2 regions of the Clostridium sp. 001 genome follow, and region 1 is predicted to be linked to the other one. Evidence: riboswitches for the same ligand, from Rfam matches in the RefSeq annotation. Region 1 holds a riboswitch; the other holds the start of a gene.
What was found. A riboswitch is a leader RNA that binds a small molecule or an ion and turns the genes downstream of it on or off. The one in region 1 is predicted to bind cobalamin.
Positions count from the first base shown of each region.

Region 2: linked by a shared signal. The riboswitch ahead of B5S50_RS05450 (cobyric acid synthase) and the one ahead of B5S50_RS01220 (DUF3467 domain-containing protein) in region 1 are both predicted to bind cobalamin.

Region 1 is NZ_CP020473.1:266,777-274,448, forward strand. Features, by position in the region: gene B5S50_RS01210 (Ig-like domain-containing protein) at 1-1,214, opposite strand, end outside; gene B5S50_RS01215 (hypothetical protein) at 1,331-2,155, opposite strand; cobalamin riboswitch at 2,482-2,668, opposite strand; gene B5S50_RS01220 (DUF3467 domain-containing protein) at 2,846-3,106, opposite strand; cobalamin riboswitch at 3,461-3,646, opposite strand; gene B5S50_RS01225 (4Fe-4S binding protein) at 3,730-4,113, opposite strand; gene B5S50_RS01230 (MATE family efflux transporter) at 4,835-6,247, opposite strand; gene B5S50_RS01235 (M14 family metallopeptidase) at 6,277-7,266, opposite strand; gene B5S50_RS01240 (ABC transporter ATP-binding protein) at 7,290-7,672, opposite strand, start outside.
Region 2 is NZ_CP020473.1:1,206,097-1,213,768, forward strand. Features, by position in the region: gene hemC (hydroxymethylbilane synthase) at 1-237, opposite strand, end outside; gene B5S50_RS05435 (NAD(P)-dependent oxidoreductase) at 234-896, opposite strand; gene B5S50_RS05440 (histidinol-phosphate transaminase) at 918-2,027, opposite strand; gene cbiB (adenosylcobinamide-phosphate synthase CbiB) at 2,061-3,014, opposite strand; gene B5S50_RS05450 (cobyric acid synthase) at 3,065-4,582, opposite strand; cobalamin riboswitch at 4,758-4,931, opposite strand; gene B5S50_RS05455 (energy-coupling factor ABC transporter ATP-binding protein) at 5,043-5,768, opposite strand; gene B5S50_RS05460 (energy-coupling factor transporter transmembrane protein EcfT) at 5,765-6,571, opposite strand; gene B5S50_RS05465 (NUDIX hydrolase) at 6,671-7,219, opposite strand; gene B5S50_RS05470 (PLP-dependent aminotransferase family protein) at 7,219-7,672, opposite strand, start outside.

The DNA of each region.
Region 1 (7,672 bases):
TTTCCTATAGTTGGTGCATTAAAAAATACATCTCCACTGTAGGCTGCAGTAACATTATACTTGCTTATTAAATCGGCATCTTTATCAGATTCTGGAACCACCTTAAAAGTCGCTGTCGTTTTAAGGCAGTCATCTGTAGTTTTAAAAGGTTCAGTTCCAGGTACAAATATTCTGTTTGGGGCTGTTGTCTGCACATCTACTACTACCTTTGTTGCTATCTTAGTTGAACTATCAGAATTTAGGTAAGGGTAGCCATCATTTACATAAGGATCTATCTTCCAGGTCTTGTTAAACTCAAATCCAAGCTTAGTATAGCTGTCTTTATCTTTCATCTGTGCTGTAGTATATCCTACAGGATTTCCCATAAAAGAAGTACTTGAAAATCCCAGTACATCACTGTCATATGCACATGTCGCTGTTTTAATTTTGCCACTTGCATAAATTGGTTCACGAGATACTTTTTTTTCATTTTCTAAAAATTTACCATAAAAATAACAATTTTTGATTTCTGAGCCAGGCTCAACACAAATTCCTGCAATATTTCGTGAAAATAAAGACTTAGTATCAAAAGTAACATTACTACAGCAGTTATCTGTATATCCATTTATTAGATTCCAGTTATCATCAAAACATCCACTATTACCAACTATCCCTGCTAAAGTTGAAAATCTACCAGCATCAACTTCAATAGTTCCTGTGCTGCAGCAGTGGGTAATTGTTCCACAACATTCATTTGCAATTACTCCATAAAATACATCATCGTTATCATCTAAAATTATTTTACTTGTATCTTTTATGTCTACATTAGCATCAACCTTAACATTCTCCACAATTCCATCTTTCCATACAATTCCAAACAACCCTGAAGCTGCATCTGTATAACCACTTATAGTATGAAACTTTCCATCAAAAGTACCATCAAAATTTTTATTGTGAGAGGTAAGCGATTTTAAAGGAACATTTGATTTACTTATATCAATATCCTGTGTCAAAACAACTTTTTTACCTGAATAGTCTATGCCATTATCGATATCTCCCCTGAGTTTGTTCAAGTCATCTACTGAACTTACAGTGTAATTTCCATCTTCATCCTGAGTTAAAGACGGCGTTGATGCCAATGGTGAAGCATCTGCCGCAACCGTATATGGTGCAAATGTCATCAACGTAAATATAAGCATCAAAGCAAGACTAATCTTTTTCCATACCTTTTTCATTTTGTCTCCTTTCTAATTTTTCTAAAACTATGTAATAAATACCGGGTTAAAAATACATCTTAACCCGGTATCAATCTAAAACATTTGCTTAATCAATTAGGGAAAATCTGCTTTTATTATAAAGCACTAGCTGCAGCATTAACAGCGTCTTGTGTAGCTTGTAATGTCTCCAATTGAGTTAATGCATTGGTATAAGCTGTGTCTGTTTTATTTACATGATTTGCCATTTTTGCTATAAGATTTGTTTTATCTGCTCTTCCACTAAAGAATGCAGGAGTTGCAGTTGTATTCCAATTGTAAGTTCCATATTGTTGGTTAAGTGTTCCATCTGGTAAATATCCTGCTAATCCTAAATCGCATCCTGCTGCTGCTGAAAATTCCCAGCGTATTGCAGCACCATCCGGTACATTAGCTAATGTTGTACTTCCATCATAATAAGTTGAGTTAGCATGATCTACATTATTAACTGTAAACATCCAGCCTGAAATTCCATCACATTCTTTTTCACTTAAATAATTTGCATCGGTAACAATAGGCTGATTTGGTATATTTGTCCTGAAGACAATACCTTTAGTTACAGTTTTAAGTTCTGTCTTAAAATCAGTCAGATAATTATTAGTAAATGCCGATTGATTATCTGTAGTATCCTTAAAACCTGTTACATAGCTACCATATTTGCTTGAAACTATATTTACATTTCCATCACCTACAGCCTGCTTTGTAGCATCAGCAATGGTATTCGTATCACTGAGTGTAACTTTTACTGGCTGTAAAATAGGTGCTTCTCCTAAAACATTTTTCTCAACATCCACATAGACAGTCTTTGTTGGAGCAGCATCAGCTTTTACACTATTAAAAGCTGACGGTGCAGCTACAACTCCCAAAGTTAATGTTGTTATACATAGTGTCGCAAATAATTTGTTTTTTAATCTTCTAATCATTTTATACACTCCTCCAAATTTTTAAATTTTTAATTGTTGCTTGTCCAAATTTAAAAGACAATGATAAAATTTTTACACTTTTATATCGATCACCTCCTAGAAAGTTAAATATAATAGCAATCATATTTTTAACCTTTGTGAAAAATAAACCAGGTGGTAATTCAGGTGAGATTAGATTAACGTAAATAAATATATATTTGTGTAAATAAAAGATAAAAAGAGACCCTCTTTCTTTCGAAGGTCTCCAGTATACGACATGAATTTATAAATATTTAATGTAAACAGATGTTACTGGCATTGAATACTTACCTTTCCCACCGAAAGAACCATATATGTTTGTAACAGGCAGGTCTACTGGCTTGGTATCATCTTACTTTTCACACCTTCCCAAAGATTATATCTTCAGTGGCATTCTGTGAATTTCATCTTCCTTACAGCAGCGGGGGCTGCAGTGGTTTTTCACCACTTTCCCTATTAATTCCTAAAAAAGAAACCTATTCAAAATTATCATTTATTTTACAATTGTCATTACCTTTACAGTACACCAACTCCACTTATTTGTCAATAATTTATAAAAACTTTATTAAATTAGTGTAAATTTCAATAATACAACACAATTTTCTATAAACAGAGTTCTTGACATCAGATAAATTTTAATGCTAAAGTTTATCCTAAATACTGTTAAAATGTCTATTGCTTATTTAACTCAGCGTTAGTTTTAGGATTTATATTAATTTCTCCAAAAGTATCCTCATACTTTTCTACTGATTTCGTAAGCATCATACAAACACTTTTTGCCTGCTGCGGACTCATAAATATCTTCACACTATCTTTTACATCTTTTTTATACACCTTCATAAAATCTAACTGAAAATCATATACACTTCCAGAAAGCTCTAATCTATTTGAATATAGTTCCTTTTCCTCTTCCAATTTTACATTTTCATCCATAGGATTCACCCTTACCTTTCATATTTTTTATTCAACTTATTTTTACAATTCACTCTATCTAATCACCTTCCTTTTTGTACTCGCCTGTCTAATCTACTGCATTTAGTTCTTTCATTGATGACGGAGGGGTTATTCTAAAGTAAGAACAAATCTGATGACTTACTTGATTGTCCATAAACAGCGTTCTTGTCATCAGATAAATTCCTGTAAAATAAAAAGAGACCCTCTCCCTTCGAAGGTCTCTATATAACATAATTTCCCATAATGGTTAATAACTAAAAAACATCTCTGTTCTTTCATGTTAATATAACCGTTTACTTTTTCAATAAACATAGCATTGTCTTCCCCTCCGAAAGCATCACCGACATATCAGGCAGGTTTCCTGGCTCAGATTCATCTTACTTCCCTGTCTTCCCAGATATAAAAATCCAGTGACATAACTAGGGTTTCATCCTCCATACAGTAACGGTGGGCTGCAGTGTTTTTTACACTTTCCCTTTTAACTATCAATTTGACAGCACCTAATAGTAAAAATATTAAATTTTATTACCTTTATATTAAGTTTAGGGCAAAAATTTTGAAAAGTCAACATTATTTTCTCAATAAATCCATTATTAAACATTTTAATCTTCTTGAATTTCAAGTACTCCCATAGGACAAGCTTTAACACAAATACCACATGCCATACACTTACTTGGATTAGGCTTGTCTTCTACTTTTACAATAATACCTTTTGGACAGGCTTCTACACATGTACCACAGCCAGTACAAGCTTTTTTATCTATCATATATATTCCCTTAGCATTTTGTTTAATTGCCTCTTCAGGACATTTTTTAGCACACACTCCACATTGATTGCATACTTTTAAATCTACAGATCCATCTTTTCCTTCATCAATCTTAATACAAGAATTGCCGTAGGTTTTGTAAAATGCCTCGGAACAAGCCATTTCACAACTTAAACAAGACATACATAAAGACTTATCTTTAACAACTAATTTTTTCATAATACATTCCCCTTTAAACATTATTTATATATACTTTGTACATATATCTTAATTATACAAATATATAAGGTATATATCAATACCGCAAATTTTATGCCTATTATTTTGGTTTATATCAACGAATCTTACTTAGTGGGAAAAGCAGATATCCCAAATCTTTGATTTGGTGATAGTCGCTTTCGCTGTGTGCGTGGGAGTGTTACAGTAGGTAGCCATCAGATAAAATAAATGTACAATAAGATTGTCAAAATAAAGTAAAAAGTACTTAAGTGCAGGAGGGACTGCTGTTAAATACTTTTTATTTTAGAGTTTAGGGTTTAAATAATTAAATTTATTTCAAAACTATATTAATTTAAGAAGCAATTTATATGCCAATTCTTCATCTTGCAATATTCCTACTTAAAATTATAAATTTTATCCGATGCCTACAACCGTAGTACCCCCATCTTCTTATAAAGTGGGGGATATTAGAACTCTTGAGCTTCAGCGATTTAGAGTTCTTATGCTGTGCATAACGGCTGCTACACCCCTAGATAACTATTTCCCCTAAAGGATAACGCCTTCTAAGTGCTAAAGCACTAAGAATCCTGTTAATAAGTTTCAGTAGGAGAAAAAAACTCCACCTGAAACCAAGAACTCTGTTTATCATTTTGAATATTTTTCTCGTACCATATTGATAAATTACTTTAATTTAGTTTTATTTTGATACTGATAGATTCATCTATTTAAATATTTTTATCCGATCGTTACCATTGCTAACACCCCCATCTTCTACTAAAGTGGGGGAAGTGCCTAACTTCTTCGCCCAATTACCTTTTAGATAATAGAAAGCCATACAAAGTGCTGTTGTAGCCCAGGTTATGGGATATGTAATTGCTACTCCCCGAACATCATGATAGAAATGCATTATAGTAAAGAGCAATACAATTCTAAGTACGCATATATTAGATAATATAATTGCCATTGGTGGAGTCGCTTTTCCTGCGCCTCTTATAGTATCGCCCAATACTTCCAAAATAACATAAATCCAATAAAATGGAAATGACGTACTTATTATTCGAATTCCATAATCAATTACCATACTATCATGATTAAATATTCCAAAAGCTTGGCGTCCAAATATCAACAAAAGCGTACTTGATACTATGGTTACCCCTATTCCCATTAGTATACATACCTTGGCTCCCTTTTTTACCCTTTCAATATTTCCTGCACCCACATTCTGCCCGGAAAACGTTGTAATTGCTTGTCCAAAAGCTACAATTGGAAGATAAACAGGTAATTCCACTTTAAAATATGCAGTAAATGCAACAATTGCATTTACACCAAGGCTATTAATATGATATTGTGCCAAAACATTGGACAATGTTATTACAATACTTTGAAACCCTGACGGTATTCCAATTTTAAGAATAGGTAACAGTATTTCTTTATGTATTCGTATTTTTCTAAATTGTAATCTATATTCGCCCTCTAAATGTGTCAAATAATATAATATCAATACAGCAGTTACAGTCTGCGATAAAAGCGTTGCCCATGCAACCCCATTAACACCATTTTGAAAAATAGCTATAAACAATGCATCCATTAATACATGAACAATCCCACCAAAAAGTTGTATATACATTGGTGTTTTGGAATTACCCATGGCTCGTATAATACCGGAGCCCATGTTATAGGTAATAATTGAAATGAGGCTTAAAAAATAAATTCTTATATAGGAAACAGCCGATTTCAATATTTCCCCTGGAACATTCATCCACTTTAAAAAATATGGTGCACCTATATAGCCAATAATAAAAAGCACTATTCCTCCGAGAAAACTCAATCCTATTGCCGTATGTATTGCATCTTTTAATTTCTCTTTTTTCCTCGATCCAACAATATTAGCAATAACAACACTTGCTCCTATTGACATTCCTGTAAAAAATCCTACCAAGCAGGTGACAATCAAGGAACTAGCTCCAACTGCTGCTGCAGCTTCTTTGCCAAGATAATTCCCAACAAAAATCAAATCAACTGTATTATATAATTGTTGAATCAAGTTGGATCCCAAAAGCGGCAGTGCAAAAAGTAGTATCTGTTTCCATATAATGCCGTCTGTTAAATTAATACTCTTTTTCAAATTATTCATTATATTCAACCAATGATCTAGCTAATTTCTTAACCATCCGTTCCTTTTGCCCCTTCTTTGTGATTTGGATTTTCTCCATAGGCCACCATGGAATCCCCTTTAATGATACATAAACTAGCCACCTGATAAAGTAATATTCCGTCCATTTCAGCAGTGCAGGTTTCCAAAACATTGCCAAAATAATCTTTAATGTAACCTAATATTTCCCCTTTTCTAAAATTAGCACCTGCTTTTTTCGTTGGATACCAGCAGCCTGTGTGTTCAGCATTTTTGCAGATCACATTTCCCACATCAACAGGATGATAAGTTCTTTTAGAAACCTCCCCCTGTAAGACTTTTAAGTATCGCAGCACATTTCTAACATCTTTTTTTCCCAATTCCACTTCTTCTTTCGACCACCGTCCCATACAACCTCTCTCAATCAAAATACTAGGAATTCCACAGGAACCAGCATAATTATAAGAACCTCCACTGCCACAAGGAGACTGCACCAAATAAGGAACATTTATCACTTCAGCCATACCTTTTGCTGCTTTAACGACTTCTGGAACAGCCACTCCTACACAATATACATAGGGTGTTAGCTCTTCATACCCATCTCCACAGTGAAGATCAATATAATAATCTGCATTTTTTTGAAATTCTGTTACAACCGTATGACAGATTCTATCTGCAGTTGTTCCCTGTGCATTTCCAGGAAACTCTCTATTTAAATTTTTACCATCCTCATATACCATACTCATAGTCCGATGTTCGAATCCCGTCCTATTCATCAAATGTAATATAATAAGATTTCCTGTTAATTGTGATGGTAAAATCTCATTAGCTATTTCAATGGCTGTCTCAATTCCCACATATTCTGCATTATGCACTCCTCCAGAAATGAATACTGTTTTTCCTTCCTTTTCTCCACAAATAATGGTAACTGCAAGTTCTATATCCGTTCCCTTTACTTGTACATAACCTGATACTTTTTCTCCAGTTTTGGCACACATATTTCCTACTTTTAATATTTGCATTAATCAATGTCCCCCTGTCATAGTTAGTCATCGAATAAATGACAGGTCACTAAATGACCTTTTTCTATTTCTTTTAATTCAGGTTTTTCCTTAAAGCATATATCTTTGCATTTTGTACATCTGGAATTAAAACTGCAGCCTGGCTGTATATCAGAAGCACTTGGCGGCTCACCTTTTATTATTTCTACTTCAGTATTTTCTCTTTCTTTAACAGAAAACACTGATGCTAAAAGTGCCTTTGTATATGGATGGACTGCAGCAGTAGTAAGTCTATCACTGTCAATTGTTTCAACAATACGTCCAAGATACATCACGATAATTCTATCACTGATATTGCTAACCACTGCTAAGTCATGACATATAAAAATATATGATAGTCCCTTTTCTTTTTTCAAATTTATAAGAA
Region 2 (7,672 bases), 940 kb from region 1:
TTTCATACTGTGAACTGCCGCATCTGCTTCATCTTTGAGAAGTGCCAGTTCAATTTCCTTTAAGAAAAGACCTTTTCCACCTATTTTGTTTAAAGCTATGTCAAGTCTCTTATCTCCCATTGTTTCTATAAGCACTTTTTCACATTTTGCATTATAATCTTTTTCCAGTATATCCATTACTATTTCAGTTTGAGTCTGGGCTAATTTGCTCTTTCGAGTTGCAATTTTAAAATTCAAATGTTATCACCATCCTGTGTTATCCTTAAATTTGCTGTTGTAAAAAACATATTTATTACATCTAGGGCCTTTCCCTTTTTATAAAAAAAGTAAAAATCCTCTGTGCATATAAACTTCATAATTTTTTTCTTATCATCTATACTACAAATGCTGTTTCTTATATGAGAAGTAAATTCTACAAATTCATCATAGCCTTTTATATAATTTACCAGCTTGTTTGCAATAAATACAGAAGTTACAGGTGATACTCCTTTTGTATTTATCCCAATTGAAATATTTTTAGTATTTCTCTGGCAGGGTGTAATGCAATTTCCATTTTCAGGCTTAGTTGCATCTATATATATTTTACATAACTTTCTACAATCCTCTGCTATGCTGTTGTTTACTTTCACATCATCTGTAGCTATTACCACAAGGTGCTTGTCTTCTATATACTTCTTTTCATACTCTGCATTAATTATATTTACATTAGAGAGACCAGATATATTTTCAAAATCATCCATAAACTTTTTAGACAATATATAAACCTGGCATCCTTTTTTTGAAAAGGTTTTTGATTTAATGTAAGCTGCATGTCCTCCACCTAATATAATTACTTTTATTTTAGGAGATAGCAGTGACACAAGCATATTATTATTTTCTAAATTGTTTACCTTCATCTCTCCTTCTCCCCTTAAAACTTAAGTAGTTACATCTTTACTTATTTTTTTTAACACCTGTAGTATTCTTTCATTTCTCCGCCTATCTTTTACTGCTAATCTTATAAATTTACTATCAAGTTCCTTAAAATTACTGCATCTTCTTATGAGAATATCTTCCTTTAAACATCTATCATATAGCTTCTCACAATCTTCATATTTCATTTTGCATAATACAAAATTGCTGTAGCTATCATACACTTTTTCAAACAAAGGGATTTCTTTTAACTCATCTATCATAAATTTTCTTTCTTTTTCTATCCAGCAAATGGAGTCTTCTATGTATTTCTTATCTTTAAAAACATTCTCAGCTGCTATTTCCGCAAAAGAGTTTATGTTCCATGGATTTTGTTTGGATTTTATACTTTTTATTAAATTTTTATTTTTACAAAGACCATATCCCATTCTTATTCCCGGAAGTGCAAAAAATTTAGTAAGAGCTCTGATTAAAAATACACATTTATATTTCTGAACTTCCCTTAAAAAAGAACATCCTCTTTTTCCTGTAAACTCCACAAAAGCTTCATCTATAATTATTGTTTTATGATTTTCCTCACAGTAATCAAGTATTTCTTTAAACTTCTCTTTATCTATTACGCCGCCATTTGGGTTATTGGGATTACCTATAATTAATGCTTCTGACTTTGTGATTTTTTGTCTGATATCTTTATAATCATACTCCATATTCTCTTTTAAATGTGAATGTATTATTTGGCAGTTCCATTTTGCTGCATTTTTTTCATATTCTATAAAAGAAGGTACTACAATGCAGATGCTTTTAAAAGAACTTATTACAAGATCTATTATTTCTGCAGCTCCATTGCCTAATACAATGTTTGTATCTTCCATGCTGCTTGATATTTTTTCTTCTTCAATATAAAAATAACTTAACGAGAAATTTATGTACTCTTTTATTGAATTTTTAAGTTGTCTATACTCCACATCAGGATATTTTTCTACATCTTTTAATGCTTTCTCTATATTTTCTTTGAAACTTAAAGGTACTCCTAGTGGATTTATATTTGAACTGAAATCCAAAAGCTTTCTTCCCTTTAAAAGTCCCTCTGTATATATATCTCCACCATGTTCCATAATAACACATCCCTATATCATTAATTTTCTAAATTACGCTCTGGGTAATCCAATTATAACTATTCCACATAAAATCATAAAAAGTATTTCAGTAAAATACATAATTATTATGCACTGTCCTATATGTTTAAAACTTAGTTCCATAAGTTTATCCCCTATAGTAGGTTTATATACTACTTGGCCAAAATAAACATTTGTGCCACCAAGCTGTATTCTCATAGCCCCAGCTGCTGCTGCCTCAGGATAGGCACAGTTAGGACTCTTGTGATTTTTCCTGTCCCTTATCATTATTTTAAAAGACTTAAAAGGATTTCCTTTTACTACAAAAGCTGATATACACATAAGTACCCCTGTAATTCTAGAAGGTATAAAGTTAAATACGTCATCTACCTTTGCAGGGAAAAATCCTATGTACCTATACTTTTCATTCATATATCCAAGCATGGAATCCATGGTATTTATCCCCTTATAAAGCATAGCAAGTGGTGCTCCAAAAATAGCTGCATATATAAGTGGTGCTATTACTCCATCGGAAGTATTTTCCGCCACAGTTTCCACATCTGCCCTTATTATTTCCTGACTGCTTAAAGAGGATGTATCTCTTCCAACTATATAAGAAAGCTTGGTCCTTGCATCTTCAATATCTTCTTTTTTAAGGGCATAGGATACTTTTTTCGCCTCTACAGCAAGGCATTTAGCAGAAATAGTTGTCCAAATAATAAATGTATTTAATATGTTATATAAAATAACATTTTTTCTTAAAAGCATCAGCACTGCAAAAGGCACAATAAAACTAACCATTGCTACTAGAAATACTATCAAACCACCAAAGGCCTTTAAGCTCTCATTTTTTTTACAAAGCTTTCTTCCCTTTTTATCTAAATAAGATATAAGTTTTCCTATATATATAACGGGATGGGGAAACCAATAGGGATCTCCAATTATCCAATCAATTACAACTGCTATCACAATATCTATTAAATTCATAAATACAAAAGAACTGGACAAATTTAACCCCTCTTTTCTAATATTAATTATTATCTTTTAATGCCCATAATACTATATATCTTATCTATATCTAAATTCTTTCGCACTATGCTTGCTAACTTATCCAATTCTCCTTCTCTGAGATTTTCATATGCTTTTGATTTTTTATACCCTAATCCTTTATTTTCCCTTATTTTATTCACAATGAATTCTCTAAAGTCAATTCCATCAAAAACTCCATGTATATAAGATCCAATTACATTTCCTGACATATTTATGGCACCATCTTCTGTGTCAACCTTTTTACCATTTTTATCAGTTATATTAAATAATGGTCTTGCATCTTTTCCATATTTGCATATTCCCATATGTATTTCATATCCGTATACATCCAATTTTCTATTAGTTAAGGATTCGCCGTCCTTTTTCATTGGGAAGTCAATTTCGCTTTTTGCATTTACTCTAGTTGTAACTTTTTCTTTTTCAAATATAGTTTCTATGTCCAAAAGTCCTATACCTTCTACTTTTCCTACATCTGTCTCCACTCCATAAGGATCTTCTATGACTTTACCAAGCATTTGATATCCACCGCACAGTCCTATGACAAGTCCAGTTTTACTATATTCTTTTATACGGTCTTCAAGGCCGCACTGCCTAATTTTAAGTAAATCTTCTATAGTATTTTTACTTCCTGGAATAATGACTAAATCCGGATTCCCAAACTCTTCTACAGATGTTATAAATCTTACGGAAACGTCTTCTTCACTTTTAAGTGCATCTAAATCTGTAAAATTAGATATATGAGGCAGCTTTATTACAGCTATGTCAATAGGTGCTGTAACCTTTTTATTGAATTCTACAGCTCCATCTTCATCCTCAAGGGCCAATCTAAAATGAGGTATGACGCCAAGGCAAGGTACCTTTACTATATCCTCAAGCATCTTAAGGCCAGGCTCCAGTATATCTTTGTCTCCTCTAAATTTATTTATTATAGTACCCTTTACTCTTTTTTTCTCATCCTCTGTAAAAAGCAACATTGTTCCTGCAATGGATGCAAATACTCCTCCTTTGTCTATGTCTCCTGCTAAAAGTACTGGTGCATCTACTGATTCTGCCATACCCATATTCACAATGTCTCTATCTCTTAAATTTATTTCTGCAGGACTTCCTGCCCCTTCCATTACTATTATGTCAAATTTCTTCTCCATCTTTTCAAAGTGTTCTTTAAGCATATCCCTAAATTCCAGCTTCATATTATGATATTGCATAGCAGTGCTGTTGCCATACACTTTTCCGTTAACTATGATTTGGCATTTCTTATCTGAAGTTGGTTTTAACAATATAGGGTTCATATATGCTTCCGGCTGCAATCCAGCTGCATAAGCCTGAAGTACCTGAGCCCGTCCCATTTCTTTGCCATCTAATGTTATATAGGAATTCAATGACATATTTTGAGATTTAAAAGGACACACTGAATAACCATCTTGTTTAAATATTCTACAAAGGGCTGAAACAATTATACTTTTTCCTACAGAAGAACCAGTTCCCTGAATCATAATTTTTGCCATAACAATTACTCCTCCCAAAACTTCCTAAATATAATAAAAAGTTTACTTTTAATTAATACACACATATCTATATTAAAACCAAAAGGCAGTAAGCTTTAGAAAGCTAACTGCCTTTAACATAAAAACCTCAACTTAAGCTGAGGTTAAACACACTAAAAGTTTCTCTCCCTCCGAAAGCATATAATAACAATCAGGCAGGTCTCCTGGCTTATGATTCATATTTACTTTAACCTTCCTCTTTTAAGAGTGGTAACTAAAGTTCATCATCAAATACAGTAGCGGGGGCTGCTGCGGAGTTTAACCGCATTCCCTTTTCACCTATAAAGGCACCTGAGTCTTCTATTTAATTTATACTCTAAGTTTATTATAATTAGAGTTTTATGTCAACTTGAAATGTCCAATATATTACATAAAACAAATAAAAATTTCATGTAATTCTAAAGTATTACAGTTAATAGCATTATTTGATATTATATTTTACTAAAAATTCAGTATCTTCCATTACTTTGTTGTAAGAGTCATCCCTTATTATATGATGATCTTCAGAAAATACAAGAACTCGTTTAAAAAGTCCATTAACATATTCAAAATCATGTGTTGAACATATTATAGTTTTCCCTGCTTTATTTAATTTGATAAAAAGATCATTTAAGAATTTCTTTCCCTTAGGGTCTATTCCACTCATAGGTTCATCTAAAACCAGAACTTCAGGATTGAGAGCAAGTACAGCAGCTATAGCCACTCTCTTTTTTTCTCCCCCACTTATGTTATAGGGCTCCCTGTTTTCTAAATCTTTCACATTTAAAAGTTCTAGACAGTCATTTACCCTTTTATTTACTTCATCTTCATCCATTCCCATTTGCCTTGGTCCAAAAGCAACTTCCTCGTATACACTAGAGCAAAAAAGTTGTGCGTCGGAGTTTTGGAATACAAATCCTACTTTTTTATGGAACTTCTTTGAGAAATTACCTCTTTCCAATTCATTTTTGCATATTTTCACATCACCAAAATAGTAATTTCCTTTTGTGGGAAATACCACTCCATTTAATAATTTTAAGAAGGTAGATTTACCGCTTCCATTTGCACCTATAAGTGCTATGGATTCTCCTTGTTCTATAGTTACATTTATATCTTTTAATACTTCATTATTTTTATATTTAAAAAAAGCGTCCTCAATTTTTATCATCTTAATCCCACCCTAGATATGTAAAAATACATAGTTATGATAAATACATTAACTATTAAATATATTAGATCAAAAAACTTAAATTTAAATTTTTTGTGAGACACATACTCTCCTGTAAATCCCCTGCATTCCATAGCGCAATACATTTCATCTCCCATTTCTTTTGATTTTAAAAATAAACTGCCAATTATCTTTGAAATAGAAGAATATTTTTTACTATTTCTTCCTATAGATCTAAGCTTTAGTGCATAAAACATGTCCAAAGAAAATTCACCTAATATATAAATATATTTTAAAGTTATGTCAAATACCAAAATAAATATGTCTGGTATAAAAAACATTTTTAGTGCCTTAGTTATATCATGCCATTTAGTTGTGTAAGATAAAACATTTATTGAAATTATAGTACCAGCTACTTTTAGTAAAAGCATTTCACTATTTCTAATATTCCCCATAAGTATGGAAGGTATGAGCATTATAAATGTAAAAAATGGAATAGAAATACTTAAAAGCAGTATTCTTTTTATATCTTGAACATCTAAAAAACTTAGAATTAGTAGAAAATAAACATCTACAAGCATTATATAGGTAAAATTTTTAGACAATGATAAAAATAATATATTTAGGATAGTAAAGGAAAGTTTTAACATAGGATTTAAATTGTACATAAAGCTATTATTTACTTTATTGTTCCTTTTAATAAGAGATAATAGATGTAATATAGAAAATATACTTTTATCTATAAATTTGTCTTTATCTTCTTTGGGAACGTATTCATCTTTTTTAAAAAGCCAATCCTCCATAAATACACCTTCAATTCTAATTTTTTAATTTTCCTACTTCCTTGTTAAAAATATATCATACTAACAATTATTATTCAACTAAATACAAAAACATTCTTGTTAGTTTAATCCATAAAAAACATACCATACACCCATTCCTATAGCAGTTCCACTTGCCTGTTCTTTAATTAGAAAATCTTTAAGTTCTTCTCTGTGAAGTGCAATTACCTGTATATCTTCCTCTGGCTCCAATTTCTGTATAGGAATTTGATTTTCAATTAAATCTTCATATATATCAACCCTTGCTAATGTAACTTTATCTGTTAAAAGTGCAGGATTTGAATAAAGCAAAGGGCTCATTGACTTTACTTCTCCCTTATATCCAGTTTCCTCCTCCAATTCTCGTAGTGCATTTTCGCCTATATTATCCCCTTCCACAAGACCTGCTGGAAATCCAATAACGTATTTATCTATAGCAGCTCTGTATTGTTTGATAAATATATACTTATTAGATGGTACAAGCTTGCTAATTATTACTACTGTATTTGTGGTATTAGTTCTCTTTATTCTTTCCCACTTTAAGTCCTCATTATTTTTTCCCTTATAAGTTATTTCCTGTAATTGAATCCACTTTCCTTTATACAGTGTTTTTTCCGATATTTTTTTCATCAAGTCCATCCTCCTATTTTTTTAGCCTCCTGGCCTATTATCATAATTCCTTTTTTTATATCTTCTTCACTGACCCTTGAAAATCCAAGCCTAAAGGTATCATATCCCTCATCATTTACATAAAATACATCACCAGGAGTAAATATTACTCCTCTATTACAGCACCTTTCTAAAAGCTTTCTGGAGCTTATATTCTTTAGCTTTATAAATATATGCATACCACCCTCACCCAATATCTCTTCGCAAGGAATATACTCTCTTGCACACTTTAAGGTAAATTCATATTTCTCCTTATATACTCTTCGAGCTTTCTTTATGTACTTTTCAAAATTTCCCTGATTTAAGTAATCATAAAAAATTGCCTGATCTAAAGAAGAAGTGTGAATATTCCTAGCCCTTTTACAACTCTCTAAATAGTTTATAAGCACTTTATCCGCGAGTATCCATCCTATC